DNA from 3 places in the Luteibacter anthropi genome. Region 2 is predicted to be linked to each of the others. Evidence: predicted binding sites of a transcription regulator. Region 2 holds the regulator's gene; each other region holds the start of a gene.

Region 1 (9,612 bases), 790 kb from region 2:
CGGTACAGCGTCTGCTCGACCGCTACCCGCGTGCCCGTGCGGTGAAGCTCCGCGGCTCGGCCATGCACGGCCTGGTAGGACTGAGGGAGGCGCCATGCGTAGAGCATGACGTTGGCCGTTACCTGCTCGATGACCGCCTGCCTCCACTGCGCACGACCGAGTGCGAGCTGGAGACGGACAACCGCACGACGACCATGCCTGCCGTCGGTCGTGATGAACTGCGCTGAGGAAAGGACATGTTACATACCCGCCTGCGACTCATGGCCGTTGCCCTCGCCTTCGCTTTCAGCGGCAACACGCAAGCAACGCAACTCCTCTGGGGCCCGTGCCCCTGGTCGTCACCCTCGGATACTTCACGCGTGACGTGCAGCCGCCTGCGGGTGCCTGTCGACCACGATGTACCCACTGGCCCGGCCATGGACATCGGGATCATGCGCATCCCCGCGATGCGTTCCGATGTACGTGAAGGAGCGATCTTCTTTCACTTCGGTGGTCCCGGCCTGCATCCCCGTGATTTCCTGCCTTCGATGATCGCGCGCTGGGAAAACTACGACGCCACCGATCCACTGCATGGCGACAAGCGCCGGCTCGCTGAACGCTACGATGCCATCGCCGTCATCCCGCGAGGCCTGCCAGGTGGCACCCGTGTCAGTTGCGAGGCACTGGCGCAGGACGAACCGCGGCGACCATCGCGTCCGCCGGATGATGCCCAATGGCAGGAGATGCTCGGCTACACCCGGGCCGTGGTCGATGCATGCCAGAACGAATCCCTGGCACCCTTTATCGACACGTATCAACACATAGGCGATACGGAAGCTGTACGCGTGGCGCTCGGAGAACCTTACGTCAACTACTTCGGAACCTCCTATGGCACCCGGGTTGCGATGGCCTACGCTTCACGGTATCCCGGATCGGTCCGCCGACTCCTGCTGGATTCCTCGATCGATCCCACCGTGAGCGTCGCGACGCTTCTGGACCAGGGCGTGGAAGAGCGTGACCGCATCGTGTCGCGGCAGGCCATCGGGCTGGCAGCGAATGATCCTTCACGCTGGCAGCTTGGCGCGGATCGCGAGGCGATACGCCTGCGCGTGAAGCAGATGCAGGGCGACCTTCGGGGTAACGTCGTGCCATGGCTGGACGGACCGGAAACACTGGCTGCCGCCCTCACGCTATCGGACTGGATGGCCGGCGCGGCCCATGCAACTGCCGATGATCTCAGGAAGCGCGTGGCGGAACACCGGTTTCACGTTGACGACGACACCCATCAGTTGATCCGCTCACGGGCCGAATGGCTGGTGGAAATGCATGCCGGCGAACGGCCTGATATCGATGCGGACGAGCTCTCGGCGTTGTCCGTCAACCTCATGACCCTCTGCAACGACGAGCGCTGGGTGACATCCACCGATGAGATCCGTGACATGACGTCCATGCTGGCCCAGCGACACATCACGTGGGACGGGCGCGAAGCGGCCCAGAAGCTCGTTTGTGCCCACTGGCCGCATCGCCTCCAGCGTCCGGCCGCACCCGTGCCGGTCATGCCGCCCCGACCCTTTCTCATGATTCAGGCCGAGTACGATGCCTACACACCACTGCGGGGCGCTGCCCGCATGGCCGACCGGATGGAAGGTGCCCACCTCGTGGTCGGCCGCGGCCTGCAAGGCCATTACCTTTTCGACCGCACCGATACACCGTGCATCGAACAGGCAGCCAGCCGCTATCTGCTCAGTGGCGAGCTGCCAACGCTGAAACATACGTCGTGCCCGGGCCAATCGCGAAAGACATCACCGTAGAAGCCACCGACATCCGCGGCCGACATGCATTTCCTTCAGACATGGAATTGACTTGCCTACGCTGAGCGTAGGCAAGATCCCACAGGCTTGCGTCCTTCTACTGGCTAGTCTGGCCACCCTCCGCCAAAAAGATCGCGGGCGGCCATGTCGCGTCAAAAGGAGTTCGTCATGAGGAATGCGCTGCTGCTCCTGCTTACCCTTATCATCACCTCCGGTGCCTGCGCATCCGTCACCACTCCTGAGAGCGGTGACGGCTTTGTGCCGGTCACCTGTGATCGCGCCATCGCCAGCTCGCTCCTGATGGCCTATCGCATCACATGCCATGTCTTGTCCGTCCCGCTCGATCACTCCAATCCCTCGAATCCGGCGCGCATCCGGCTTGCCGTTTACAGGATCGCAGCACGCCTTCCTCAGTCGCGCATAGGAACACTTCTCGTACAGCCTGATGGCTTCAGCCAGAACCCCCTGGCATCTCTCACGAAAGTTGCGGAGCATAGGTTTCAACGCCCGGGACCATCGGAACTCGAATCACTGTTGACGCTGGCCGATCATTTCGACCTCGTGGCCCTTCAACCGCGAGGCACGGGTGACACGCAACTCCGGTGCACGCAGATGTCGGCAGGCGCTGCCAGTCGCTACCTGCTCGATCCGTCTGATGACGCGGCATGGCATCAGTGGGTGGCAGAAGCTCGCGCTTTTGCCATGTCATGTGGCCCCAATGCAGCGTTCCTTGGGACCACGCAGGCCGTCAATGATATCGATGCACTGCGTACCATGCTCGGCGAGCCGTCCCTTTACTTCTATGCACAGGGGCGCGGAGCCTGGATAACGACCTGGTATGCCGCCGCACATCCCGACACGACAGCACGAATGCTGCTCGATGGTGCGATATCGTTTCATCTGCGCCGCTTTCCCTGGCAGACCAACGTCCATCAGGTGTACCGTGAGCGCATGCTGCGTGAAAGCCTTGTGCGTCCCGCCATCGACCTTGCTACTGGCGACGTCCCGGAGCAGACGACCGCCAGCATCATGCATCGCCTCCGGCACATGCCACTTGTACTTCGGCGCGCCTGGCACGCCCGGTTGAATCAACCCACCGATATCATGGCTGCGCTTGCCGTGGCGGACCGATGGCCCCTCCTTCTTTCCGGCGAGCGTATCCGGGAAATGAATCGTCACCGCTTTCATCCAGACCCAGCGCTCAATGCAAGGATTCGGCATGCTGCCGGCGATCTCCTTGAGGCCATACCCACCGACCACACCGCATGGGATCGCCAGGGGATCGATGGCGCGACACTTGCGACGCTATGCAACGATTCACCTCACCAGACGGATGTTGATGCATTGCGTGCCGACGAATCCTTTCATCGTGATGTCTTCTCGTTACCCGATACGGATGCCATCGTGCATGGAGTGGCGTGTCATGCATGGCCCTTCGGATCATCGAATCGTCCGCTTCCGCAGACAAGCTCAAAGGCTCCATCCATCATGATGATTCACGCCGGTGTCGATCATATGGCGCCACCGGGCGGAGTAGAAGGTGTGGCACACGATTACCCCAATGCCTATCTTGTAGTTGAGTCGTCATTGGCAGCTCGCCCCGTGTTCGGACACCCCGCAAGCCCGTGTGCAACGCGCATGGCTCTCGATTACCTCATGACAGGCCGGTTGCCCGCCACCCATATCACCCGCTGTTAACCGGACGTCTCCGCACGAGGGCCTGACGATGCCCGTCCATTCCATGGAGAGGGATGGCATATCGTCCGGATGCCGCGCGTTCGCGGTCACCCGGCATCCGTTTCCCGACCGCGATCACAAGGAAGATATCGCATGCAAGGACTTGCTCTACGTACGTTACCCCTTCTTCTCATGGGGTGTTTTTCTGCACATGCCTCACATTCCGCCACCATCGCATGGCGAACCTGCGATGGCATCGTCGATCATCAGGACATCGAAGCGCTGGGCCCGCGATTGAAATGCGGGAAGCTGGAGGTTCCGTTCGACCATGCCCGCCCCGGCGATAGTCGCACCCTCGCACTGGATGTCGTTCTTGCCACGGCAGGCGCACCTTCTGCTACGCAGCGCACACTGCTTCTCGAAGGCAGTGAAAAGCACGCGAACCTCCCGGCCAGGGCGGTACAAGCATGGGATGCTGCCATGTCCGGCGCCAGCAACGGGGCACTGGGCGACCTCGCAGATGCCTTCGACATCGTGGCGCTGGCCAATCGCCATGACATCTGGAAGCCTTCCGCCGGTTGCGCCACGCTTGATCTCACGGCACTTGAACGTGTTTCGACCGATCCGGAAGACAACCAGGCATGGGATTATTTCAAAGACTATGCGGGCCGATGTGCGGATGAAGCGCAGCACCTTGGCACGTCGCAGCGTGCGGCCGACGTTGAGTGGCTTCGCCGGGCGCTGGGTATCGACAAGCTGGATATTCTCGCCGGTGGCCACGGCGCCGGGCTCGTGACCTCCTACGCAACGCAATATCCGCAGTCCACAGGTCGCGTGCTCATCGACAACGGTATCAACCTGGATCACGGCTGGGACCGCTACTTCGTCGGATCCGCCGAATCGCTGGAGCGTGAACGCCATCGGCAGGCCTATGTGCCCGCCGCCATGGAACCCCGCCGCTGGGAGCTGGGTGACTCGGCCCAGGAAGTACGGGATAACGTCTTCGGCCGGGTTCCTATGCTCTTTCGTACGCGCTGGGCAGGGCTTCTGTGGGAACCGGCCGATCTTCGCGCTGCCGTGGAGGTCGCACGTCTCTATCTCAACGCCGGCGATGTAGCGCGCAAGGACATGCTCTCACAGGTGGAGCATCATCGATTCATGATCGATGATGCCGATGACGCTCGTGTGCGTCGCACGGCACGAGCCATGGTCGCCGCATTTCCGGAGCAAGGCATCTGGCGTCTGGGCACATTCCGTGCGTCGTTCCTTCCGGCGCTATGCAACGATCTTTCGCTCCGGCGCGATGAAGAGGGCGTGCGCCAGTGGCTGCGTAGTGCCCAGGACCAATGGCTTCACTGGGATCAGCGGATGATTGCCGCGATGGTCGTGTGCAGCCAGTGGAAGGAAAGCAGCCAGCCGAAAGCCACCCTCGATGCACTGTCGAAACTGCCACCTTTCGTATGGCTGCATTACGGCGAGCACCGGACCTACCCCCTTGCGGCGGTACAGCCCTATCTGGACGAGCTGCCCAATGTTAGGCAGGTGGTGATCGGCGGCCCGCAGGCGGTGGTGAACGGCAGGCCGAACCTGTATGCGCTCGGCCCGGCCCAGCCGTGTGCGAGCCAGATCGGTGCGCATTATCTTCTCACGGGCGAAACCCCATCCCAGAGTGTTACCGCCTGCCCGGCGCAAGGCACACCATAAACAAAAAAAGGAGGCGCTTTCGCGCCTCCTTTTTATTTACCCACCGACGCGATCAGATCGCGTAGTACATCTGGAACTCAAGCGGGTGGGTGCTGGCACGGTAACGGGTGACTTCCTGCATCTTCAGCGCGATGTAGCCGTCGATGAAGTCGTCGGTGAACACGCCACCGGCCTTCAGGAACTCACGGTCCTTGTCGAGGGCGACCAGCGCCTCGTCGAGGCTCGCGCAGACTTGCGGGATGTTCTTCTCTTCTTCCGGCGGCAGGTCGTAGAGATCCTTGTCAGCCGGCGCACCCGGGTCGATCTTGTTCAGGATGCCGTCGAGGCCGGCCATCATCAGCACGGCGAAGGTGAGGTAACCCGACTGCATCGGATCCGGAAAGCGGATTTCGATGCGGCGGCCCTTGGGGCTCGACACGTACGGAATACGGCACGAGGCCGAGCGGTTGCGGGCCGAATAGGCGAGCATCACCGGCGCTTCGTAACCCGGCACCAGGCGCTTGTAGCTGTTGGTGGTGGAGTTGGCGAACGCGTTGATGGCCTTGGCATGCTTGAAGATGCCACCGATGTACCACAGCGCCGTCTGCGACAGGCCGCCGTAGAGGTCGCCCGCGAAGAGGTTCTCGCCGTTCTTCGACAGCGACTGGTGCACGTGCATGCCCGAGCCGTTGTCGCCGACGATCGGCTTCGGCATGAAGGTGACCGTCTTGCCCTGCTGGTGGGCGACGTTCTTGATGACGTACTTCATGGTCATCAGTTCGTCGGCCTTCTTCACCAGGGTGTTGAAGCGGGTGCCGATCTCGCACTGGCCGGCGTTGGCCACTTCGTGGTGGTGCACTTCGACCACCTGGCCCAGCGACTCCAGCACCTTGCACATGTCGGCGCGCAGGTCGCCCAGACTGTCGACCGGGCTGACCGGGAAATAGCCGCCCTTCACGCCCGGACGATGGCCCGTGTTCGTGCCGTCGTACTTGTAGCGCGACGACCAGGCGGCCTCTTCGGAGTTGATCTCGTAGAACACGCGGCCCATGTCGTTCTGCCAGCGGATCGAGTCGAAGATGAAGAACTCGGGCTCCGGACCGAAGAAGGCGGTGTCGGCGATGCCGGTGGACTTCAGGTACGACTCGGCGCGCTTGGCGATGGAGCGCGGGTCGCGGCCGTAGGCCTGCATGGTGCTCGGTTCCAGCACGTCGCAATGCAGGATCAGCTGCTTGTGGGCGCTGAACGGATCCAGATGCGCCGTTTCCGGGTCGGGCATCAGCACCATGTCGGATTCGTTGATGCCCTTCCAGCCGGCGATCGACGAGCCGTCGAACATCTTGCCGTCTTCAAAGGTGCCTTCATCGATGGCATGGGCCGGGAAGGTCACATGGTGGTGCTTGCCGAGCATATCGGCGAAGCGCAGGTCGACGAACTCGATGTTCTCGTCCTGGATCAGGTTCAGCACTTTGGAAGCGGCGGACATACAAACCTCGGATAGGTATGGGGCGGAATGCGTAAAGCAATCGCTATGCCAGCGGCGGTGCCTGCGACGGACCGGCCTGGATCAAGCCGGGGCATCATAGAACGGGTATGCGACGGCTGCATGATTGCACCAATATGGTGCTTTATGGGCTGCCGTGCACCATTCCGGATGCAGCCAGCCGTGCAGAATTGCCCTTCATCACTCACGCAATGGCATCGTGGCGATGTGGATGGATGCGGCATGACCCCGAAGCCCCTTTCGTTTACCCTGCCCGGTCTATCGTGAACCCATGCATGGATGGATGCGGACACTCACGGTCCCCCACCACCTCGGCAGACAGATAGATCATGAGCAAACCCGAAGACGACAAGCCCGATGCCGGGCGTCGCCGCCTCCTTGGCGGCATGGCCACCACGGGCGCGCTGATCGCGCTGGGTGGCGGCAGCGATGTCATCGCCGCCGGCAAGGCTGTTGCGGCCACGCCCACCCCGACCGAACTCGATGCCTTGCTGGACAAGCACATCCAGAACGTGGTCGTGATCTATGCGGAAAATCGCAGCTTCAACAATCTGTTCGGCAATTTCCCGGGCGTAAAGGAGCCCCTGTCGGCCGTGCCGAAGGAACGCTACGTGCAGCGCGATCGCGACGGCAAACCCTTCGCGAAGCTGCCGCCGATCTGGGGCGGCATGGTGCCGGAGTCGCAGACGGTCAACCACCGCGTCTACAAGGTCGCGGAAAAGGACCTCACCGACCTGCCGAACGCCCCGTGGGCCCTGCGCATGCCTGATGGCGAGCCCCTCCCCCATGGCGTGGTCACCCGCGACCTGGTCCATGCCTTCTACAACAACCAGTTGCAGATCAACGGCGGCAAGAACGATGGCTTCGTGGCCTGGGGCGACAACGGCGCGCTGACCATGGGGCACTACGACGAAGCACCGGTGCACCTGCGCCTGTGGCGCCTGGCCGAGCAGTTCACGCTCTGCGACAACTTCTTCATGGGCGCCTTCGGCGGTTCGTTCCTCAACCACCAGTATCTCGTGGCCGCCCAGCCGCCGTTCTACCCGAACGCCGACAAGAGCCCGGCCCAGTTCGGCATCGCGGTGACGCAGAGCGGCTCGGCCACCGATTACCGCCTGAAGTTGGCGGACGACTCCCCGGCCAGCGCCACGCAGGGCAAGCCGAAGTTCGCCCATCACAACCAGCTCACCCCGGACTTCTACGCGGTGAACACCATGGGTCCGCCGTATTCGCCGGGCTTCAACGTAGACCAAAAGAACCCGGCGCTCGCCGACGCCAGCAGCCCGAACACCCTGGTGCCGCAGACGCACAAGCACATCGGCGACATGCTTTCGGCGAAGAACATCGACTGGGCCTGGTACGGCGGTGCCTTCCAGGCCGCACTGGATGGCAAGGGCGACAGCGAGAACGGCACCTTCCCTTCCACGCCCAACTTCCAGGCGCACCACCAGCCGCTCAACTATTTCGTGAGCCTCGCCCCGGGAACCGACGCACGCAAGAAGCACCTGCTGGACGGCGGCCTGGGCGAAACGGCGAAGACCAACCGTTTCCTCGCCGATGCAAAAGCCGGCAAGCTGCCGCCGGTAGCCTTCTACAAGCCGCAGGGCGATCTGAACATGCACGCCGGCTATTCCGACGTGGAAGCCGGTGACCGCCATATCGGCGCCATCATCCACGAGCTGCGCCAGAGCAAGCAGTGGAAGAACATGCTGGTGGTCATCACCTTCGACGAGAACGGCGGCTGGTGGGATCACGTGGCACCCCCAAAGGGCGACCGCTGGGGACCGGGCACACGCATTCCCGCGCTGGTGGTGTCGCCGTTCGCGAAGAAGGGCCATGTCGAGCACACCATCTACGACACCGGCTCCATCGCGCGCTTCATCACGCGCCGGTTCAAGCTGGAAAAACTGCCGGGCCTGAAGATGCGCGAAGACGCCATGACGGCCGCCGGTGGCCCGCCCCCCGGCGACCTGACCGAAACCCTCCAGTTCACCTGATCGTAACCATGTAGGAGCGTGCCTCGCGCGCGACCGGCCCGGAGCCATGCAGTCATCGCTTCCGAACGGTCGCGCGCAAGGCGCGCTCCTACAGTTCGCTTCGTAGCCATCGCATCCGCGATCCGGCGGCAGCCGGCCTGGATACAAAGGCTCAATGTGCCAGCGTGCCACCCGAAGCAAACGGCGGCTTCGCAAACCAGATCGCGATCATCGCCAGGCCGAACATCAGGCCGAAGAGCCAGAACACATCGTTTACCGCCAGCGTCGCGGCCTGCATGTCCACGATGCGATTGAGCGCCGCGTTGGCCGTGGGGCCCTGCACGCCGAAGGTCTGGAAACGGTCGAGGTATTCCATCGTTGTACGATCGCCCGAGCCGATGTGTTCCGCCAGCGTCGCATGGTGATACGTGGTGCGATGCGAGTACATCGTCGTACTGACCGCCGTGGCGATACTCCCTGCCAGCGTGCGGAAGAAGTTCGACAGACCCGATGCACTGGCCACCTGCTCGTCGGGAATGCCAGACAGGATGATCTGGTTCACCGGCACGAAGAACAGTGCCACGCCCGCACCCATCATCAAGCGCGGCAATGCCAGCTCCGCATAAGGCGCCGTCGTATTCAACGTCGCCATCCAGAATGAAGCACCGGCAAAGATCGCAAAACCCAGCGTATTCAGCAGGCGCAGGTCGAACTTGTTCTGGAACGCGCCGACCAGTGGCGACATGAAGATGGCAAGTATGCCGATGGGTGCCACGACGAAACCGGCCCAGGTGGCGGTATAGCCCATCACCTCCTGCACCCACATGGGCATCACCACGGTGCCGCCGAAGAACGCGAACATGCCCAGCGACAGGCACAGCACGCCGATGAAGAAGTTGCGCTTGCCCAGCAGGCGCAGCTCCACCACGGGGTTCTTGTGCATCAGCTCCCATGCCACGAGGAAGGTCAGGCAGACCAGCGC
Region 2 (9,612 bases):
CCTCGGCCACGCAGTTGAGCGCGGTGAACTGTGCCTGCATGTCGGTGGGGAACGCCGGGTACGGCGCGGTGATGATGTTCACCGCCTTCGGACGGCGACCCTGCATGTCGAGCTCGATCCAGTCCTTGCCCGTGCTGATGTGCGCACCGGCTTCTTCCAGCTTCTGCAACACGGAATCCAGCGTGTCGGCACGCGCGCCACGGGCGCGGACCTTGCCGCCGGTCATCGCGGCGCCAACGAGGAAGGTGCCGGTTTCGATGCGGTCGGGCAGCACTTCGTAGTGCGCGCCGTGCAGGCGTTCCACGCCTTCGATCACCAGCGTGGAGGTACCCACGCCGTCGATCTTCGCGCCCATTGCGATGAGGCAATGCGCCAGGTCGACGACCTCGGGCTCCTGCGCCGCGTTTTCGATGATGGTGGTGCCCTGGGCCAGCGTGGCGGCCATCAGGATGTTCTCGGTGCCGGTGACCGTGACCATGTCCATGACGATGCGGGCGCCCTTCAGGCGGCCGGCCTTCGCCTTGATGTAGCCGTTCTCGACCGTGACCTCGGCGCCGAGCGCCTGCAGGCCGCGGATGTGCTGGTCGACCGGACGCGAGCCGATGGCGCAACCACCGGGCAGCGAGACCTCGGCCTTGCCGTAGCGGGCCACCAGCGGACCGAGCACGAGGATGGACGCACGCATGGTACGCACCAGCTCGTACGGGGCGATGCAGGAGTTCTCGGGGCGCGGGTCGATGTGCATCTTCATGCGGTCGTCGAGGACCACGCTGACGCCCATGCGGCCCAGCAGTTCGATGAAGGTGGTGACGTCGTGCAGGTGCGGCACGTTGCCGATGCTGACCGGTTCGTCGGCGAGCAGGCAGGAAGCGAGAATCGGCAGGACGGCGTTCTTCGCGCCCGAAATACCGACCTCACCCTGGAGCGGCTGACCGCCGCTGATGAGGATCTTGGCCATGGATGGATGCCTTGAAAGGAAAGACGTGACGGAAGTCGAAGGGCGCCTTAGCGGCGGCCGGCGGCTTCTTCCGGGGTGAGGGTCTTGAGGCCCAGGGCGTGGATGGCGCCGCCCATGAGGTCGCCAAGGGTGGCGTAGACCAGGCGATGACGGGCGAGAGGCAGCTTGCCGGCGAACTGTTCCGAGATGACGTCGGCTTCGAAGTGGACGCCGTCGTCACCGCGCACGTCCACCCGGGCGCCGGGCAGGCCGGCTTCGATCAATGCCTGGATGCGGGCAGCGTCCATGGATTCTCCGGTAGGGGGAGTCGCTGCGGCCGGGCGGAGGTTCCGAAACGGAGCCTGAATCGCCGGTCGATGGCAGCGACGATAAAATGAGAATATGTAATGGTAATGGAAATCCGGTGTCGCAGAAATGGACATCCCGGGTTCGCCGCCCCGACCCGGACCCCAGAGGCCGCATGAACGCCCGTACCGCTTCGCACGCCGAGCAGCCCCTCGTGAACGCCGACACCGTCGTCCGCAGCGCCCGTACCGTCATCGCGACCGAGGCCGCCGCCATCCGTGCGCTCGAATCGCGGGTGGATGCCGCCTTCGTCACCGCCTGCCAGATGATCCTCAGCTGCAAGGGGCGCGTGGTGGTCTCCGGCATGGGCAAGTCCGGCCATATCGCGCGCAAGATCGCCGCGACCCTGGCATCCACCGGCACGCCGTCGTTCTTCGTGCACCCGGGCGAGGCCAGTCATGGCGACCTGGGCATGATCCAGCCCGACGACATCCTGCTTGCCATCTCCTACTCCGGCGAGACGGACGAACTGCTTTTCATCCTGCCGGCGATCAAGCGCCAGGGCATTCCCCTGATCTCGATCACGGGCAAACCCACGTCCTCGCTGGCGAACCAGGCCGAAGTGAACCTCGATGCCAATGTCGCCTGCGAGGCCTGCCCGCACGGCCTGGCACCCACGGCGAGCACCACGGCCGCACTGGTGATGGGTGACGCCCTCGCCGTGGCCCTGCTGGAAGCCCGTGGCTTCACTTCCGACGATTTCGCGCGCTCCCATCCGGCCGGCAGCCTTGGCCGCCGCCTGCTGCTGCGCATCTCCGACGTGATGCATGCGGGCGAAGACGTGCCCCGCGTCACCCAGGAAGCCACCGTCAGCGAGGCGCTGGTGGAAATGACCCGCAAGCACCTGGGCATGACCGCCGTGGTCGACGCCGAGGACCGCCTGCTGGGCGTGTTCACCGATGGCGATCTTCGCCGCGCCCTCGACGATCACGCCGTGGACCTGCGCGGTGCCACCGTGGCGCAACTGATGAGCCGTGGCCCGAAGACCATCGGCCCCGACAAGCTCGCCGGCGAAGCCGCGCAGCTCATGGAACGCCATGGCATCCACTCCCTGCTGGTCACCGACGACAACCAGCGCGTGGTCGGCGCGTTGAACATCCACGACCTCCTGCGCGCCCGCGTCGTCTGACGCCCTCCCGGCGCCAGCCTCTCGTCCCCATATTGCTGACCATGGCCTATACCCACTATTCCCCGATTCCCGCCGATGTCGCCGAACGCGCCGCCCGAGTGCGCGTGGCTGTGTTCGACGTGGACGGCACGCTCACCGACGGCCGCCTCTGGTACGCCGAGGACGGCCGCGAGACCAAGGTCTTCCACGTGCATGACGGCCTTGGGCTGAAGCGCCTGCAGGAAAACGGCGTGAAGGTCGCCATCATCACGGCGCGGATCAGCCACCCGGTGTCGCTGCGTGCCGAGGAACTGGGCATCCAGCACGTCTACCAGGGCCAGAAAGACAAGCGCGCCTGCCTGATCGAGCTGCTGGACGCCCTTCGCCTCACCCCCGAACAGGCCGCCTTCATCGGCGACGACCTGCCCGACCTGCCGGCCATGGGTATCAGCGGCCTGGCCGTTGCCACCGCCAACGCCCACCCCTGGGTGGCCGAACGCGCCCATTGGCGCACCCGGCTGTCCGGTGGCTATGGCGCCGCCCGCGAGGTGGCCGACATGATCCTCGCCGCCCAGGGCAAGGCCGAAGCCGAGCGGGACCGCTGGCTGTGAGTGTTCTGAACTTCTTCAAGGACCGCAGCACCGCCGGCGTGGTCGGCATGCTCGCGGCCGCCCTCGGTGCCAGCGTCCTGCTCTATTACTGGGTCGCCCCGGCAAAGAAGGTGCAGGATTTCATCGGCCCGCCGCGCTCCGGCTACACCCTCACCAATTTTCACCTCGACTCGTACAACGATGAGGGCAAATACGGCTTCACGCTGGTCGCGCCCCACCTGGAGCGCCGCGAGGACGACGATTCGCTGTACATCAACGCCCCCGATTTCGTGCTGCCCTCCGTAAAGGAGCCAGACAGCCCGCCCTGGAAGGGACACTCGGAATATGGCTGGGTGAACAAGGACGGCACCATCCTGAAGCTGCAGGGCAAGGTCCACATGGACCGCATCGCCTTCGACACGAACCCGCCCGCCAGCATCGATACCTCCGAGGTCACCGCGTGGCCCAAGGAGAACCGCCTGGAAACGGCCGAGGCGGCGCGTATCGTGCAGGGAACCTCTACAATGGACGGCGTCGGCATGCGCGCCAACCTCGATACCAAGCATTTGGAGCTCCTCGATGCAGTCCACACCGTCTACATGCCGCGCAAGCGCTAAGGCCGTCCTCGCGGCGTTCGGCGTGGCGCTCCTGGCGAGCGGCGCCGCCTTTGCCAAGCAGTCCGATCGCCAGCAGCCGATCAACGTCATCTCGACCTCGTTCGACGGCACGCAGCAGCAGCCCACCGACAAGAATCCGGGCCATGTCATCTGGACAGGCAACGTCAAGCTCACCCAGGGCACCCTGACGGTCACCGGCAACAAGGCCACGGGCTATCTGGATGCCGACAACCAGCTCATCCGCGTGGTCGTGGACGGTAACGCCCACATGCAGCAGCAGGACGAACAGAACCTGTGGATGCGCGGCAACGCGAACAACATCGACTACACGCCCGACAACGGCGACGCCAAGAACACCTCCAGCGGCATCGCCGTGCTCACGGGCAAGGCGCACGTCGAGAAGGAAGTCGACCCGGCCGATCGCAAGAAGCTCAACCAGAGCAACGGCGACAAGCTCACCTACAACACCAACACCAGCACGATGACCGGCGAAAGCAACGGCGCCGAACCCGTGCACATGATCTTCCAGCCGAAGCAGCAGCCCGCGCCTGCGCCTGGTGCCGCCCCGGCCAAGCCCGCCACGCCGCCGGCTGCTCCGGCCGCACCCACCAAGAAGCCCTGACACGATGCTTTCAGCCCAAGGCCTGCAGAAGCGCTTCCGTGCGCGCCAGGTGGTCCGCGATTTCGCCTTCTCCATCCGCGAAGGCGAAGTGGTGGGCCTGCTCGGCCCCAACGGCGCCGGCAAGACCACCTGCTTCTACATGGTGGTGGGCCTGATCCAGGCCGACGCCGGCGAGATCAAGCTCGACCAGCAGGACATCACCGGCCTGCCCATGCATTCGCGCGCCAAGCTCGGCATCGGCTACCTCCCGCAGGAAGCCTCGGTGTTCCGCCGCCTGAGCGTGGCGGACAACATCATGGCCGTGCTCGAACTGCGCGAAGGCATGACGCAGAAACAGCGCGAAGACGAACAGGAAAGCCTGCTCGACGAGCTGAAGATCACCCACATCGCCGAACAGAAGGGCATCAGTCTCTCCGGCGGTGAGCGTCGTCGCGTGGAGATTGCCCGCGCACTGGCCGCGCGCCCGCGTTACATGCTGCTCGACGAACCGTTCGCAGGCGTGGACCCCATCTCGGTGGGCGAGATCCAGCGCATCGTGCGTCACCTGAAAGAACGCGGCATCGGCGTGCTCATCACCGATCACAACGTGCGTGAGACCCTCGGCATCTGTGACCGCGCCTACATTCTCAACGACGGCGTCGTGCTATCGCGCGGCACCCCGCAGCACATCCTCGCCGACGAAAAGGTGCGCGAGGTGTACCTGGGACGTGAATTCCGGATCTGATCCTGCACCCTTCCGGCCAGAACACCCCTGTAAGGGTGCTGGCCGGGTGCCACGCAAGGGGTTACGATGGCTTCGGCACCCTGAGCATTGCAAGGCATGAAACCCGGACTTCAGTTTCGCCTCCATCAGCAGCTGACGCTGACCCCGCAGTTGCAACAGGCCATCCGCCTGCTGCAACTGTCGCAGCTTGAGCTCGAGGCCGAACTCCGCCAGATCGCGGAAGGCAACCCCCTGCTCGAGTTCGCCGAAGACGCCGAACCCGAAGCGGAAGCCACCGTCGAGGAAGGTTTCCAGGCCAACGATTTCAGCGTGCGCGACGACACCTCGTCCAAGTCGACGAAAGAAGTCGACTCCGCCGCACCACCTTCCGACGAACACACGCCCGAATGGGGCGACGACGATCGTTTCCATGGTGAAGGCGGCGACTACGCCGGCGCGCCTTCGCGTGCCTCCGGCAGTGGCGACGACGACGGTTTCGAACCGCAGAACGCCGCACCGGAAAGCCTTCAGCAACACCTGGCGTGGCAGCTCAATCTGTCGCAGTTCACACCGCGCGATCACGCGATCGCCACGGCAATCATCCACGCGCTCGACGAAGACGGCTACCTGCGCGACGGTGTGGATGCCGTGCATGCGGCGTTGCCTGCCGAGTTAGGTGCCACCGCACAGGAAATCGAAGCAGTACGCCAGCGCGTGCAGCGTTTCGATCCCACCGGCATCGCCAGCCTCGATCTTCGCGACTGCCTGTTCTGTCAGCTTTCGCAGTTCGCCGACGACACGCCGCATCGCGATCTCGCCATGCGCATCGTCAACGACGAACTGGAACTGCTCGCACGCAACGACATCCCGAAGATCGCGCGCAAGTTCAAGGCGCCAGAAGACGAAGTAGCCGCCGCAGCAGCACTTATCCGCACGCTCGATCCACGCCCCGGTGCGGCGCTGGATGCCACGCCCGTGGAATACGTGGCACCCGATGTCTACGCACGACGCGAGAACGGTCGCTGGCAGGTCAGCCTCAATCCCGACGCGCAACCGCGCCTGGGTCTCAACCAGCATTACTGCGGTCTCATCGCCCGTGCACGCGGCGACGATGCCACATGGATGAAGGGCCAGTTGCAGGAAGCGCGCTGGTTGCTGAAGAGCCTGCAATCACGCGCCGAAACGCTGACCAAGGTGGCCGAAGCCATCGTTCGCCGGCAGAGTGCCTTCCTCGATTACGGCCCGGAAGCCATGCACCCGCTGGTGCTGCGCGAAGTGGCCGAGGAAGTAGGCATGCACGAGTCCACCATCTCGCGCGTCACCACGCGCAAGTACATGCACACACCGCGTGGCACGTTCGAACTGAAACACTTCTTCTCCAGCGGCGTGGCCACGGAGGATGGCGGCAGCGCGTCCGCCACGGCCATCCAGGCGATGCTGCGCAAACTCATCGGTGGGGAGGACCCACGCAAACCGTTGTCCGACCAGGCGCTCGCCGAAGAGCTTCACGGTCGCGGTATCCAGGTGGCCCGGCGTACGGTCGCCAAATACCGTGAAGCACTTCGCATACCCAGTTCAAGCGAACGCGTGCGCGCGGGTTGAACCGGCACGGGGAACCCCAACAGAGGTAATACGGTCTACCGAAAAGATGCATTCCGGGAATGACACACCGTCATTCCGATCTCGCCGCCGGCGAGGCGGCAACCTCAGCAAGAAGGAGGCGTCATGCAAATCCAGATCAGCGGCCAGCACATCCAGGTCACCCCCGCCCTCCGCGAACGCGTGGAGCAGCAAATCGGCCGCTTCGAACGCCTTTTCGACAACATCACCGGGTTAGACGTGGTGCTCTCCGTGGACAAGGCCGAGCACAAGGCCGGGGGCACCCTGCACTGCTCGGGAACCCGCCTGCACGCCGAGGGCCATGCCCGCCTCCAGGACGGCACCATCAGCGACCGCATGTATGCCGCCATCGACGAGATGGTGACCAAGCTCGCCGATCAGCTGAAAAAGCACAAGGAAAAGCTCAAGGACCACCATAACGCCGAGGGTCGGGAGGCCCGCGCGGCGGTGGAATGAGCCCAGACAGGTCCCCCCGGGCACCCCGGGCGGACCCGCACCACGCTTGATGGCACAATAGGCAGGCCGGCGCCCATGCGCCGGCTTCGTCTTCCTGATGGAACCTCAGCGTGGAACGGCTCACCGCCAGACAACTCTTCGACGGAGTACACGAGCGCATGGCGCTGCGCTGGGCCGCCGGCATGCGCGGCGAATCGCGCGTCCTGGAGCCCAACGCCAAGCAGAGCCGGCGCCCGTCGCTGGTCGGCTACCTGAACGTGATCTACCCCAACAAGGTGCAGATCATCGGTACCGAGGAGCTCAACTTCCTCGACGGTCTGGATTCCCGCCAGCGCTGGGAAGCCATCCACAAGATCGCCGCCTACCAGCCCGCCGCGCTCATCGTCACCAAGGACCAGTCCGTCCCAGCCGACCTGCGCGAGGTAGCCGAGGAAACCGACACCCCGCTGTGGCAGAGTACCAAGCGCGGCCATGAGCTGCTGACTTACCTGCAATACCACCTGGCCCGCACGCTCGCCCCCCGCATCACGCTGCACGGCGTGTTCCTTGAGGTGTTCTCCATCGGCGTGCTGATTACCGGCGAACCAGGCTCGGGCAAGAGCGAACTGGCGCTGGAACTGATCAGCCGTGGCCATCGCCTGGTGGCCGACGATGCCACCGAATTCACCCTGATCGCCCCGGACGTCATCGACGGCGCCTGTCCCGAACTGCTCCAGGACCTCCTGGAAGTGCGCGGCCTGGGCGTGCTGAACATCCGCGAGATGTTCGGCCACACGGCGGTCAAACCGTCCAAGTACCTTCGCCTGGTCATCCACCTGAAGCCGCTGCGCGACGGCGAGGAAACCGATGCCATGACCCGTCTCACCGGCGACGTCAGCCGGCGCAACGTGCTGGACGTGGACGTACCCAAGATCACCATCCCCGTCGCCCCCGGCCGCAACCTCGCGGTGCTGGTGGAGGCCGCCGTGCGCAATCACGTGCTCAAGAGCAAGGGCATCGACCCGGCGCAGACCTTCATCGACCGTCAGGCGCACCAGATGCGCCGATTCTCCCCGTGGTGACCGACGTGAGCGAGTCCGTGATGCAGCCCATCGTCGAGCCCGACGCCATCCACCTGGTGGTGCTCACCGGCATGTCCGGCGGCGGCAAGACCGTGGCCCTGCGCGCGCTGGAAGACCTGGAGTTCTACTGCGTCGACAACATGCCGGCCGAGCTGATTCCCCAGCTCGTGGCCGCCGTGAGCCAGGGCGAGCATGGGCCGCGCCGTCGCATCGCCGTGGGCGTGGACGTGCGCAACCGCCGCAGCGACCTCCAGCGCATGCCTCACGTGCTGTCGGAGCTGTCATCCATCGGCGTGCACGTGCACCTGATCTTCCTCGACAGCCGCGACGATGTGCTCATCAAGCGCTACTCGGAAACCCGGCGCCGCCACCCGCTGGCCGCCGAACGGCTGTCCCTGGCCGATTCCATCGCCGAGGAACGCCGCCTGCTGCGCCCGCTGGTGTCCATTGCCGAGAAGGTGATCGACTCCAGCGACCTCAACGTGCACCAGCTGCGCCGCCTGTTCGCCACGGGCTATGCGGCCGCCAGCGACGGCACCACGATCCTGTTCGAATCCTTCGCCTACCGGCGCGGCCTGCCGCTGGACGCCGATTTCGTCTTCGACGCCCGCTGCCTGCCCAACCCGCACTGGGACCCGCGCCTGCGGCCGTTCTCGGGCAAGGACCTGCCCGTGCGTGAATTCCTCGACGCCAATCCGCTGGTGGACGAGTACTATGTCGATGTCGCCCGGTGGCTCGATACATGGCTGCCGCGCTTCGAAGGAGACGACCGCAGCTACGTCACCGTGTCCATCGGGTGTACGGGCGGTCGCCACCGGTCGGTCTACCTGGTAGAGCGGCTGGCCCGGCATTTCCGTTCCGAACGCGGCAACGTACTGACTTTCCATCGCGAGCTAGAGTGACACCATGACCCATCCCCAGTTACAGCGAGCATCCGGGCGATGAGCGTCGGCGTCCTCCTCATGACCCATGAAGCGGTCGGCAAGGCGCTGATCTCGGCCGCCCACCACGTCATGCCCAAACTGCCTCTCACGGTCGATGCCGTCGAGGTGCCGCCCAGTGCCGATCCCGACGTGATGCGTGGCCTTACGGCCAAGCACGCCCGCGATCTGGACACGGGCGAAGGTGTGCTGGTGCTGGCCGACCTCTATGGCGCCACGCCCTGCAACATCGGCCTTTCCCTTGGCGAACTGGGGGTTCGCCTGCGCTGCGTGTCCGGGCTCAACCTGCCCATGCTGCTGCGCGTACTCAACTATTCGGAAAAATCGCTACCCGAACTGGCCGAGATCGCGGCCACCGGTGGTCGCGGGGGGATCTTCATCGATCATGCTTGAACAGGACATCACCGTATCCAACCGCCTGGGGCTGCATGCCCGGGCGTCCGCCAAGCTTGTCCAGCTCGTCTCCAGCTTCAAATCGACGGTGCACCTCATCAGCAAGGGACGCGAAGTCAACGCGCAGAGCATCATGGGCGTCATGATGCTGGCGGCGGGCCTCGGCACGCCGCTGACCATCCGGGCGGAAGGCCCGGA
Region 3 (9,612 bases), 2.4 Mb from region 2:
GGAGCAGGTTGCGGATGCTGATCTTGGTGCGGCCCACTTCCATCGCCATGGTGACCGGCACGTCGAGGATGACGTCGAGGTTCACCTCGTTGCCGAGGCCGCCCAGCGTGGCGGTAGCGTCGGCGTCGGCGTCGGCGCCTTCCTGGTTTTCGGGGCTCAAGGTGGGTTCGTTCATGTCCGTTCCGATGACGTTGCGTGGATACGCCGGACATAAAGCAAGCCGCGTGCCATACGGCCGTCACCGCGCCGGGGGTCAATTTTTCCTTGCTTGCCGACCACTTGGCGAAGTGGCTGCATGCCGGCCTTCACGGATTCGCCAGAAAGCTGACGCTCGACGGCAGTTAGTCGCCATGACGGTCAACCGTCACCCCTGCGTGGGGCCGGCCGATACGAAGACGAATACGATGCCTCGGCATAGAATGCGCCTCTTGCCATACAGCCATCGGAACTCATGGACGGACAACGCGGCACCACCATCCTCGATCCCCGCGTCATCACCGACGCCGACGCTCATCGCGCCGCCTTTCTTTCGGCGGATCCCTTTCCCCATGTGGTGATCGACAATTTCCTCGACGCTGGCTTCATAGGGCAATTGCTCGCCGAGTTTCCTACGTTCGAACAGGGAAACTTCATCGGCGACGACGGCCGCCCTGGCGGCAAATCCACGCTGGGCAAGGTTCGCCCGATCGGTGCCTCCTACGAGCGCCTGGACGATGCGATCAAGAGCCCCGAATTTCTTGCCGCCGTCGGTCGCCTGACCGGCATCGACGACCTGCTCTACGATCCGTGGTACCTGGGTGGAGGTACCCATGAAAATCGCAACGGAATGAGCCTCGACCCCCACGTCGACTTCAATTTCCATCCCAGCGAACGCTGGCACCGCCGCATCAACCTCATCATCTACCTCAACCCGCTGTGGGAAAATGCCTGGGGCGGCAACCTCGAGTTGTTCCGCGATCCCCATGTGGAGGCCACGCCGACGCAATCGGTGGCGCCGGTGTTCAATCGCTGCGTGATCTTCGAAACCTCCGAACGCTCCTGGCACGCCTTCGATCAGATTGCCCTGCCGGCCGAACACATGAACCTCACCCGTCGTTCGGTCGCCCTGTACTTCTACACGAAGGATCGTCCGCAAGAGGAAATCGCCGACCGGCACACCACGTATTACGTGAAGCGGCAGCTACCGGATCAGCTGGCGGAAGGCCATACCCTGAGCGCCGTCGACGTGGCGACGATCCGCGGACTCATTTCGCAGCGCGACGGCCACATCAAGGTGCTTTACGAGGAAAACACCCGATTGCTGAAGGCTCAGGACAAGGGGCTTGCGGGCCAGTTGCTGTACCTGGCCAAACGCGCCTACGTTCGCTTCCGCCGCTAACCCGACCTGTAGGAGCGCGCCTCGCGCGCGACCGGATATGCTGTGACACCCGGTCGCGCGCAAGGCGCGCTCCTACAAAAGCCGGTCATGCATATCTCGCGCGGGTCAGGCCGGGTCGGTCATCGGCTCGATGGGCAAGGCCGCCGGGCGCTGGGTGCTACGGCGCATCAGCGTCTCGAAGCGCACCGCCTTGTTGCCGCTGGCGTTGGCCATGCGGCCACGGAAGATCGGCACGTCCTCCGCGAACACCGTCGCGAGATCCGGCAGGTTGATGGGAATCACGTCGCCCTTGCGCAGATGCAGGAAGTCGCCGATGGTGAGCCTGGCCTCCGCCAGCAGCGAGGTCACCTCGACCTCCGCATCGAGGATTTCCTCGTGCAGGCTCTGGATCCAGCGATCATCACGCTCCGCCCGGTCGCTCTGCACGCCGGCATCGAGCAGTTCGCGGATCGGCTCAACCATCGAATAAGGCAGCGTGAGATGTACTTCACCGCCACCACCATCCAGCTCGATGTGGAAGCGCGACACCACCACCGTCTCGGTCGGGCTCACGATATTGGCGAACTGCGGATTGATCTCCGAGTTCATGAATTCGAACTGCATCTTCAGCACCGGCGCCCAGGCCTCGCACATGGCGGCGAAGGCTTCCTGGAGCACGATCTGGATGACGCGGTTCTCGGTGGGCGTGAAATCGCGACCCTCGATGCGGGCGTGGTAACGACCGTCGCCTCCGAAGAAGTTGTCGATCACGGTGAACACCAGGCGCGGCTCGAACACCATCAGCGCGGTGCCGCGCAGCGGCTTGATACGCACGAGGTTCAGGTTGCTCGGCACGGCCAGCGAGTGCACGTACTCGTTGAACTTGGTCATCTTCACGCCAAGCACCGACACCTCGCATGACTTGCGCAGCACGCCGAACAGGTTGGTGCGGAAGTAACGCGCGAAGCGGTCGTTGACCATTTCCAGCGTCGGCAGGCGGCCGCGGACGATGCGATCCTGCTGGGTGAAGTCGTAGTCCATCACGCCGCCGGGTGGCGGAAGATCGATATCGGTATCCACCGACCCGCCTTCCACGCCTGCGAGCAGGGCATCGATTTCTTCCTGGGTAAGGATGTCGCTCATCGCCGCGGCTTTCCCGTTACTGCATGATGAAACTGGTGAAGTAGACCGCATCCACGCCGGGACGACCGATCTTCTCCTTGAGGATGCGCTGCACTTCGGCCAGGGCCGAGGCCTGCAGCTTCTGCTTGCCCTTCACGTCGGAAAGGGTTTTCACGTCCTGCGCCGAAAACAGCATGAGCAGGGCATTGCGGATCTCGGGATCAGCCTCCTTCACGGCGGCGATCGCATCGGCATCGTGCGACATGACGTTCACGCCCACCTGGAGAAAGCGTAGGGCGGTGTCGTCCTGGAAGTTCACCACGAAGGCCGGGTCAAGCTGCAGATAGATGGCCGGCCTGGAGCGGTTGGCGTCTGCCGTCGTCGTTTCGCCCGGCTTGCCGTGCCCCGACTTCATCATGAAGTAACCACCCGCCCCGCCCGCCACGAGAACGATCAGCGCACCGACAAGCAACAGCTTGCCCTTGCCCTTCTTCTTCGGGGCGGTTGCGCCTTCGGCGGTGTCTTTGGGTGCTGCAGCCATGCGGAAAAACCTCTCTGGTACCGTAACGGAAACGGCAGGGACGATGACGCCCCTGCCGGTGTTTTAGCAAGTGGCGTGCCAGCCTGAGAAAGCTAAGCACCCACTCCTTCATCGCGCTGTGACGCCGTTCGCGTCACGGGCAGCATCAAGGGTGCGACGAAAAATTGACTGCCGACGTCAGTGTGACGTCAAGCCACCTCGTCCAGCAGGCCACGCGATACGGCCGTTGTCGCCAGCGTGGCCGGTGCGGCGTCGGCATCGCTGCCCCCGTTGCCCTGCGGCGAGGCCGTGGCCGACGCATTGCCGTCGCCCTGCCCCGCCTGCCGCTGGCCGACATCGGCTTGCCCGAGCGACAGGCCGTGATGGGCCAGCATGCTGTCAAGCTGCGAGAGCGTCTGCTGCACGGCATGCACGGCTGCGGGATGCTGGGCGATGATGGCAACGTTGACCTTGCCCCCATCCATGTTCACGCGGACATCCATGCTGCCGAGTTCTTCCGGGTGCAGCTTGATGCGGGCCTCCTTGACCTGACCGCTGCCCATCCATGCGATCTGCTCGCCCAGTTCCTGGGCAAACTGCGGCGAGTTTGCCGGCTGCGTGGCCTGCACCTGCATGGCCTGCCCGTCGGCAGGTGTGGCGTGCAGGGCCGGCATGGGACTCTGCAACGGATCGATGGCGGTGGGATCATCCTTGCTGGCGGTGACGTTGCCACCCTGCGCGGCAAGCAAGGCCCCAAAGGCCGGAGCTGCCGTCGTTGCGGCGGCATCGGCCACGGCACCGGCGGGCGCCATGCCAACCACGCCGGGCAGAGCGCCCTGCTCCGCACCCTGCGCTACGCCATCGGCACCCAGCGCGGCCTGCGGTGTCGTGGCAAGTGAACCGAGTGCATTGCCCGCGAGCTCACTGGCGGCGTCTGCCGGCTTCGTCGTGGCAACGGTCTTCGCCTGCGGAGCTACGCCGATCAGGGCAAGCATCGCACTGGCCACCGACGTATCGGTGTCCTTGGGGTCCTTCGTACTCTTGTCGGCCTTCGCGGCTTTGTCGTCACCCGTTTTCCTGGCCGACTTCGTATCGGCCGGCTTCGCGGATGCCGTGGTCGACGATGCCTGGTCCTTCGATCCCTTCGCCGTATCGCCGCGCTGCGCCTTGCTCGCATCCGCACGCGCCGCGTCCATCGCGGTGTCGAAGCGCTGGCTGCCGGACGAGTTGTCCGTGGGCGCCGGTGACGGTGTGGACGGCGGCTGCGGAGGATTGGCGTTGAGGGTGAGGTTGGCGGTGTTCATGCAAAGAGTCCTGGCATGGCGGCGGGATGACGAGGGGAGGCGTCAGCCTTCGCTCCTGGGGTTACGGCGGTACTGCGATCGTTCGTCGGCTTGTTCCTGCTCGCGACGATCCTGCGATTTGCGTTCCTGCTCACGGTACTTCGTGGTCACCGAGTCCAGCGCCTTCGCGCGACCGCGCGCATCGGCCCAATCCGTGCGGGCGCGGTCCAGTGCGTGCCCGCGGCGCTGCACTTCGCCCATCTGCTGCACGATCGCCACGTCGATCTTCTGCAGGAACTGCTGGCGGTTGAGCAAGGCACTCACCCCGATACCATCGGGCATCACGGCGTATTCGTTGCGATAACGGCGCAGCTCTTCGAGCTGGTGTTCGGCCTCGGCCAGGGCGCGCTGATGCACGGCCAGGGCGCGCGTGGCGTCCTCGGCCTTGCCGGCGGCGATATCCACCACGGGCTGGAGACGGTCGGCACGCGAGGGCATCAGTCGGCCCTCGCGGCGTCTTCAAGACCTTGCCGTGCTTCGGCAAGATCCACCGGCACATCGGTTTCCTGCTGGAGGAAGGCCGAAAGACGTGGATACAGCGCGATGGCCTCGTCGGTGCGGGGATCGCTGCCCTTCTGGTAGGCGCCTACGGCGATCAGGTCGCGCTGCTGACGATAGGCCGAATAGACCTGGCGAAAGCGCTGCGCCGAACGCATGTGTTCTTTATCCACCACCGCAGGCATCACGCGACTGATCGACGCCTCGATATCGATGGCCGGGTAGTGACCCGCCTCCGCCATGTCGCGCGACAGCACGATATGGCCGTCGAGAATGGCGCGGGCGGAGTCGGCAATGGGATCATGGCGATAATCGTCGCCCTCGGTGAGCACGGTGTAGAACGCCGTGATCGAACCGCGCCCTTCCGCATCGTTGCCTGCACGCTCCACCAGGGCGGGAAGCATGGCGAACACCGAGGGCGGATAGCCCTTGGTCGCGGGCGGCTCGCCGATCGCCAGGGCGATTTCACGCTGCGCCTGCGCATAGCGGGTCAGCGAATCCATCAGCAGCAGCACGCGCTTGCCTTCGTCGCGAAAATGCTCGGCCACCGCCGTGGCCACCTGCGCGCCACGCAGGCGCGACAGCGGCGGCGCATCCGCCGGGGCAGCCACGACCACGGCGCGGCGACGACCTTCCTCGCCCAGCGTGTGGTCGACGAATTCCTTCACTTCACGGCCGCGCTCGCCGATCAGGCCCACCACCACGACATCCGCATTGGTGAAGCGGGTCATCATGCCCATGAGCGTCGACTTGCCGACGCCCGAGCCTGCAAACAGGCCGATGCGCTGGCCACGTCCTACGGTGAGCAGGGAATTGATGGCGCGCACGCCGACATCGAGCGGCGTGTCGATGGGCTGGCGCAGCATGGGGTTGATCGGGTCGCGGCGCAGCGGCGCGCGATCGCGTGCCAGCAAGGGCCCCAGTCCGTCGAGCGGTACGCCATCCGGGCCGATCACACGGCCGAGCAGCGAATCGCCCACGGGAACACCAGACACGGCCGCCACGGGCGTAACCCGGGCATTGGGCAGCACGCCGTGCATCTCGCCCGTGGGCATCAGCAGCAGGCGGCCATCGGAAAAACCGACGACCTCCGTTTCCAGCTGCTTGCCATCGGCCGAGGCGACCATGCAGCGTGCGCCGACGGGCGCCTCGCAGCCCACGGCTTCCAGCGTCAGCCCGACCACGCGACGCAGCTTGCCCTCCGCCTGCAACGGCCGCACGCGGGCGGCATTGGCCGCCTGGGCAGTCAGTGACTCGCGCCAGTGTGCATTGCGCGCGGCGTTGTGCGTGTCGGTGCTCACGGGGCCTCGTCCTGCTCGTCGGCCTCCGCATCCACCGAGGGCGTGAGGACACTGTCCACCACGGCGGCCAGACGCGTGCGCACGCGCGCATCGAGGCGGGAATGCTCGCTTTCGAGACGGACATCGCCGCGCTCCAGCGCCGCATCGTCCACCACCGTGCCCTCGTGATCGAGGGTTGAGCGATGCTCGCGCACGAGGGCGGCATCGATGGGATTCAGGTGAATCTTCAGGTGGCGCGTCGCCGATGGCAGTGCATCCACGGCCTGGCGCACCACTTCGACGATCTTTTCGGGACGGGTGGCGATCTCGAAACCCAGCACGCGCTCGGCAATCACCGTGGCAAGCATCGCCAGGTCACCGGCCACATCGTGGTCCAGTTCGGCAAAGGGCTTCTGCACCGCGGCGATCAGCGCCTCGATCCGGGCCACCTGTGCCGTGAGTTCACGCCTGGCCATGGCGCGACCTTCGTTGAGGCCGGCGTTGAAACCTTCTTCGCGTGCCTGCCGTTCGATGGCCTCGATTTCCGCCACGGTGGGGCGCGGCGGACCGTCGTCTTCCGCCTCGGCCTCGACCGTCACCGGCGCGGGGCCGTTGACCAGCGGCAGCTCCCAGCGTTCAAAGCGCTCGACGCGTTCGCGGGCGAGAATGGAAGTCAGGCTCATCAGACGAACTCTTCCCCGCCACCGGCGAGATTGATCTGGCCTGCGTCAGCCAGGCGACGCGCGGTAGCAAGCACTTCCTTCTGCGCGGCGTCGACTTCGGACAGGCGCACGGGGCCCTTCACTTCGAGGTCGTCGCGCAGCATGTCGGCGGCGCGCTTGGACATGTTGGAGAAAATCTTCTCGCGGATCGCCGCATCGGCACCCTTGAGCGCCGTGATGAGGCGCGCCGACGGCACTTCGCGCAGCAGGGTCTGCATGCTGCGGTCGTCGATCTCGGCGAGGTCGTCGAATACGAACATGAGCTCTTCGATACGCTCACCCAGGCCGTTGTCGATGCCACGGATGGACGACATCAGCTCGGCCTCGCGCGCGGTTTCCATCGCGTTGAGGATGTCCGCCGCCGCCTTCAGGCCGCCGACCGTGGCCGACTTCAGCTTGGTGGAGTTACCGGAGAACTGGCGCTCCATGATTTCGTCCAGCTCGTTGAGTGCATGCGGCTGCACGCCGTCGAGGGTGGCGATGCGCATCACCACGTCGCTGCGCGTGCGCGCAGGCAGGTAGCCGATGACTTCGGCGGCCTGGTCCGGTTCGAGATGCGCCAGCACCAGCGCGATGATCTGCGGGTGCTCCTGTCCGATCATCTCGCCGATGGCACGGCTTTCCATCCACTTCAGCGATTCCAGGCCCTTGCTGCTGCGGCCGAGCAGGATGCGGTCGATGAGACCGCCGGCCTTGTTCTCGCCCAGCGCGTTGACCAGGATGCGGCGGATGTATTCCTCGGTGCCGACACCGATGGACGTATGCTGGCCGACATCGTCCTGAAGCTGGTTCAGTACGGTTTCGACCTGCTCCTTGGTGACGTTCTTCAGCGCGGCCATGGCGGTGCCCACGGCCTGCACGTCGCGCGCACCCAGGTGCTTGAGGATGGACGCGGCGTCTTCCTCACCCAGGGTGAGCAGCAGGATCGCCGCCCTCTGCGCGCCCGTCAGGGCGTCCTTCGACTCAGCCGCCATCGTCTGCCACCCAGCTCTTCACGACCTGTGCAATCTGTTTCGGGTTTTCGGCAGCCATGCGCTTGGCAAGGCCCACCTTCTGTTCGTAGGCCAGCAAGGCCGGAGAGCCGAGCTGCACCTGGGTGCTGGCCGTGACGCGATCCGGCGTCATGTCGTCATCGTCCACCATGACCGAGACGCTGGGAATAGGACCGGCCAGGGCAACGTTGTTCATCGCTACGGGAGCCGGCTTCAGCAGGCCCTTCAGCATCGGGCGCAGCACGAAGAAACCGACCACCAGGGCAATCATCACGCCAAGGCCCTGCTTGATGAGGTCGAGCATGCCCGGGCGCTCCCAGAACGGCGTGCCCGTCGGCGCTTCGTCGGCTACGGCACCATGGAAAGGCTCGTTGATGACGCTGACGCTGTCGCCACGCGCGGCGCTGAAGCCCACCGCATTCTTGGTCAGCTCGGTCAGGCGCGACAGCTCTTCCGTCGTGAACGGCACGCTCTTGGTCTTGCCGTCCTTGTCGGGCATCTGCTTGTTGTCCACCACCACCGCAATGGTGAGGCGGGCAACCTTGCCGGCCGGGTCGGTCACGTGGCTGACGGTACGATCCAGCTCGTAGTTGCGCGTGGCGCTCTGCGAGGACTGCGACGGATTCTGGTTGTTCTGCGTGCTGGCGGTCTGCGCGCCGGGCTTGGCATTGCCGTTGCCGGGATTCGCCGCCGTGGGGTTGCCGCCTGTGTTGGGCGGCTGGTTGCTCAGCGCACCCGGCACGCCGCCGTTGCTGGCCGGATCAGTGCGCGTCTCGTTGCTGGTCTGCTCGCTGCGTAGCGCCGGATTGTCGTGATTGAAGGTTTCGCTGGCCTTCTCGGTCTGCGAGAAGTCGAGATCGGCAAACACCTGCGCGCGCACCTTGCCCGCACCGACCAGCGGCGTGAGCAGGTCTTCCACGCGCTGCGTGTAGGTTGCCTCGATGCGGTTGGACAGGCGCAGGCGGCTGTCGCCGATGGCCTGGGCGCTGTCCGGATCGCTCACGGTCAACAGGTTGCCGCCCTGGTCGATCACCGATACCTGGCGGGTATCCAGGCCCGGCACGCTGGATGCGATGAGATGCACGATGGCGGCGACCTGGCCCTGATCGAGCTGGCGGCCCGGATACAGAGTGACCACGACCGACGCACTGGCCGGCTTGTTGTCGCGGATGAAGGCCGAGGGCTTGGGCATCGCCAGGTGCACGCGCGCGGCCCGCACGGACTGCAACCCGGCGATGGTGCTGGAAAGGTCGCTCTCCAGCATCGACTGGTAACGCGAACGCTCCGCCATGTCACTCATGCCGAACGGCGAATCGGCCTGCGGAAGATTGTTGTTGGCCGTGCCCTGCGGCAGGCCCTGCCCGGCAAGCTTCAGTCGCACGCCCGCCACGTCGGCGGCCGGCACGAAGATCGAGCTGCCATCAGCGCTCAGCGTGTAAGGGGTATTGCCTGCCTGCAAGGCCTGGGTGACGGCAGCGGCATCCTTCTGCTCAAGGCCGCCATACAGCAGGCCGTAGTTCGGCGAACGCGACCACAACACCGCAGCGATGCCGATGGCGACCGCGCCGGCGATGCCCGCCAGCATGAACAATTGACGCGCCGCCGGCGTCTGCGCAAGGGACTTCAACGAGTCCATGCGCGTGGCCTTGCCGCTTTCCGTGGTAGCTACGCCGTTATCAGCCATGGTTCGGGCTCAATCCTGTGGTGGGGCTCATTCGCGTCAGATCGACAGGTTCATGATTTCTTTGTACGCATCGACGAACTTGTTGCGTACTTCG

What was found. Region 2 encodes sigma-54, which starts transcription at its own class of promoters, with help from an activator protein. Its sites were predicted from a motif close to TGGCACGNGCNTTGC; they were not measured.
Region 1: the regulator sigma-54 is predicted to act here: its motif matches at 6,673-6,687, upstream of glnA (type I glutamate--ammonia ligase).
Region 3: the regulator sigma-54 is predicted to act here: its motif matches at 3,087-3,101, upstream of KR767_RS12720 (flagellar basal body-associated FliL family protein).

What each region holds. Positions count from the first base shown of each region.
Region 1 is NZ_CP077072.1:1,359,575-1,369,186, forward strand. Features, by position in the region: gene KR767_RS06190 (alpha/beta hydrolase) at 1-227, shown strand, start outside; gene KR767_RS06195 (alpha/beta hydrolase) at 360-1,790, shown strand; gene KR767_RS06200 (alpha/beta hydrolase) at 1,959-3,488, shown strand; gene KR767_RS06205 (alpha/beta hydrolase) at 3,621-5,171, shown strand; gene glnA (type I glutamate--ammonia ligase) at 5,224-6,636, opposite strand; gene acpA (acid phosphatase) at 6,984-8,651, shown strand; gene KR767_RS06220 (DHA2 family efflux MFS transporter permease subunit) at 8,803-9,612, opposite strand, start outside.
Region 2 is NZ_CP077072.1:567,183-576,794, forward strand. Features, by position in the region: gene murA (UDP-N-acetylglucosamine 1-carboxyvinyltransferase) at 1-958, opposite strand, end outside; gene KR767_RS02595 (BolA family protein) at 1,006-1,245, opposite strand; gene KR767_RS02600 (KpsF/GutQ family sugar-phosphate isomerase) at 1,419-2,432, shown strand; gene KR767_RS02605 (KdsC family phosphatase) at 2,474-3,022, shown strand; gene lptC (LPS export ABC transporter periplasmic protein LptC) at 3,019-3,618, shown strand; gene lptA (lipopolysaccharide transport periplasmic protein LptA) at 3,641-4,240, shown strand; gene lptB (LPS export ABC transporter ATP-binding protein) at 4,245-4,964, shown strand; gene KR767_RS02625 (RNA polymerase factor sigma-54) at 5,061-6,545, shown strand; gene hpf (ribosome hibernation-promoting factor, HPF/YfiA family) at 6,669-7,019, shown strand; gene hprK (HPr(Ser) kinase/phosphatase) at 7,178-8,080, shown strand; gene rapZ (RNase adapter RapZ) at 8,101-8,982, shown strand; gene KR767_RS02645 (PTS sugar transporter subunit IIA) at 9,022-9,414, shown strand; gene KR767_RS02650 (HPr family phosphocarrier protein) at 9,407-9,612, shown strand, end outside.
Region 3 is NZ_CP077072.1:2,917,314-2,926,925, reverse strand. Features, by position in the region: gene fliN (flagellar motor switch protein FliN) at 1-175, opposite strand, end outside; gene KR767_RS12730 (2OG-Fe(II) oxygenase) at 452-1,378, shown strand; gene fliM (flagellar motor switch protein FliM) at 1,484-2,500, opposite strand; gene KR767_RS12720 (flagellar basal body-associated FliL family protein) at 2,517-3,020, opposite strand; gene KR767_RS12715 (flagellar hook-length control protein FliK) at 3,209-4,303, opposite strand; gene fliJ (flagellar export protein FliJ) at 4,346-4,780, opposite strand; gene fliI (flagellar protein export ATPase FliI) at 4,780-6,141, opposite strand; gene KR767_RS12700 (flagellar assembly protein FliH) at 6,138-6,803, opposite strand; gene fliG (flagellar motor switch protein FliG) at 6,803-7,792, opposite strand; gene fliF (flagellar basal-body MS-ring/collar protein FliF) at 7,806-9,518, opposite strand; gene fliE (flagellar hook-basal body complex protein FliE) at 9,555-9,612, opposite strand, start outside.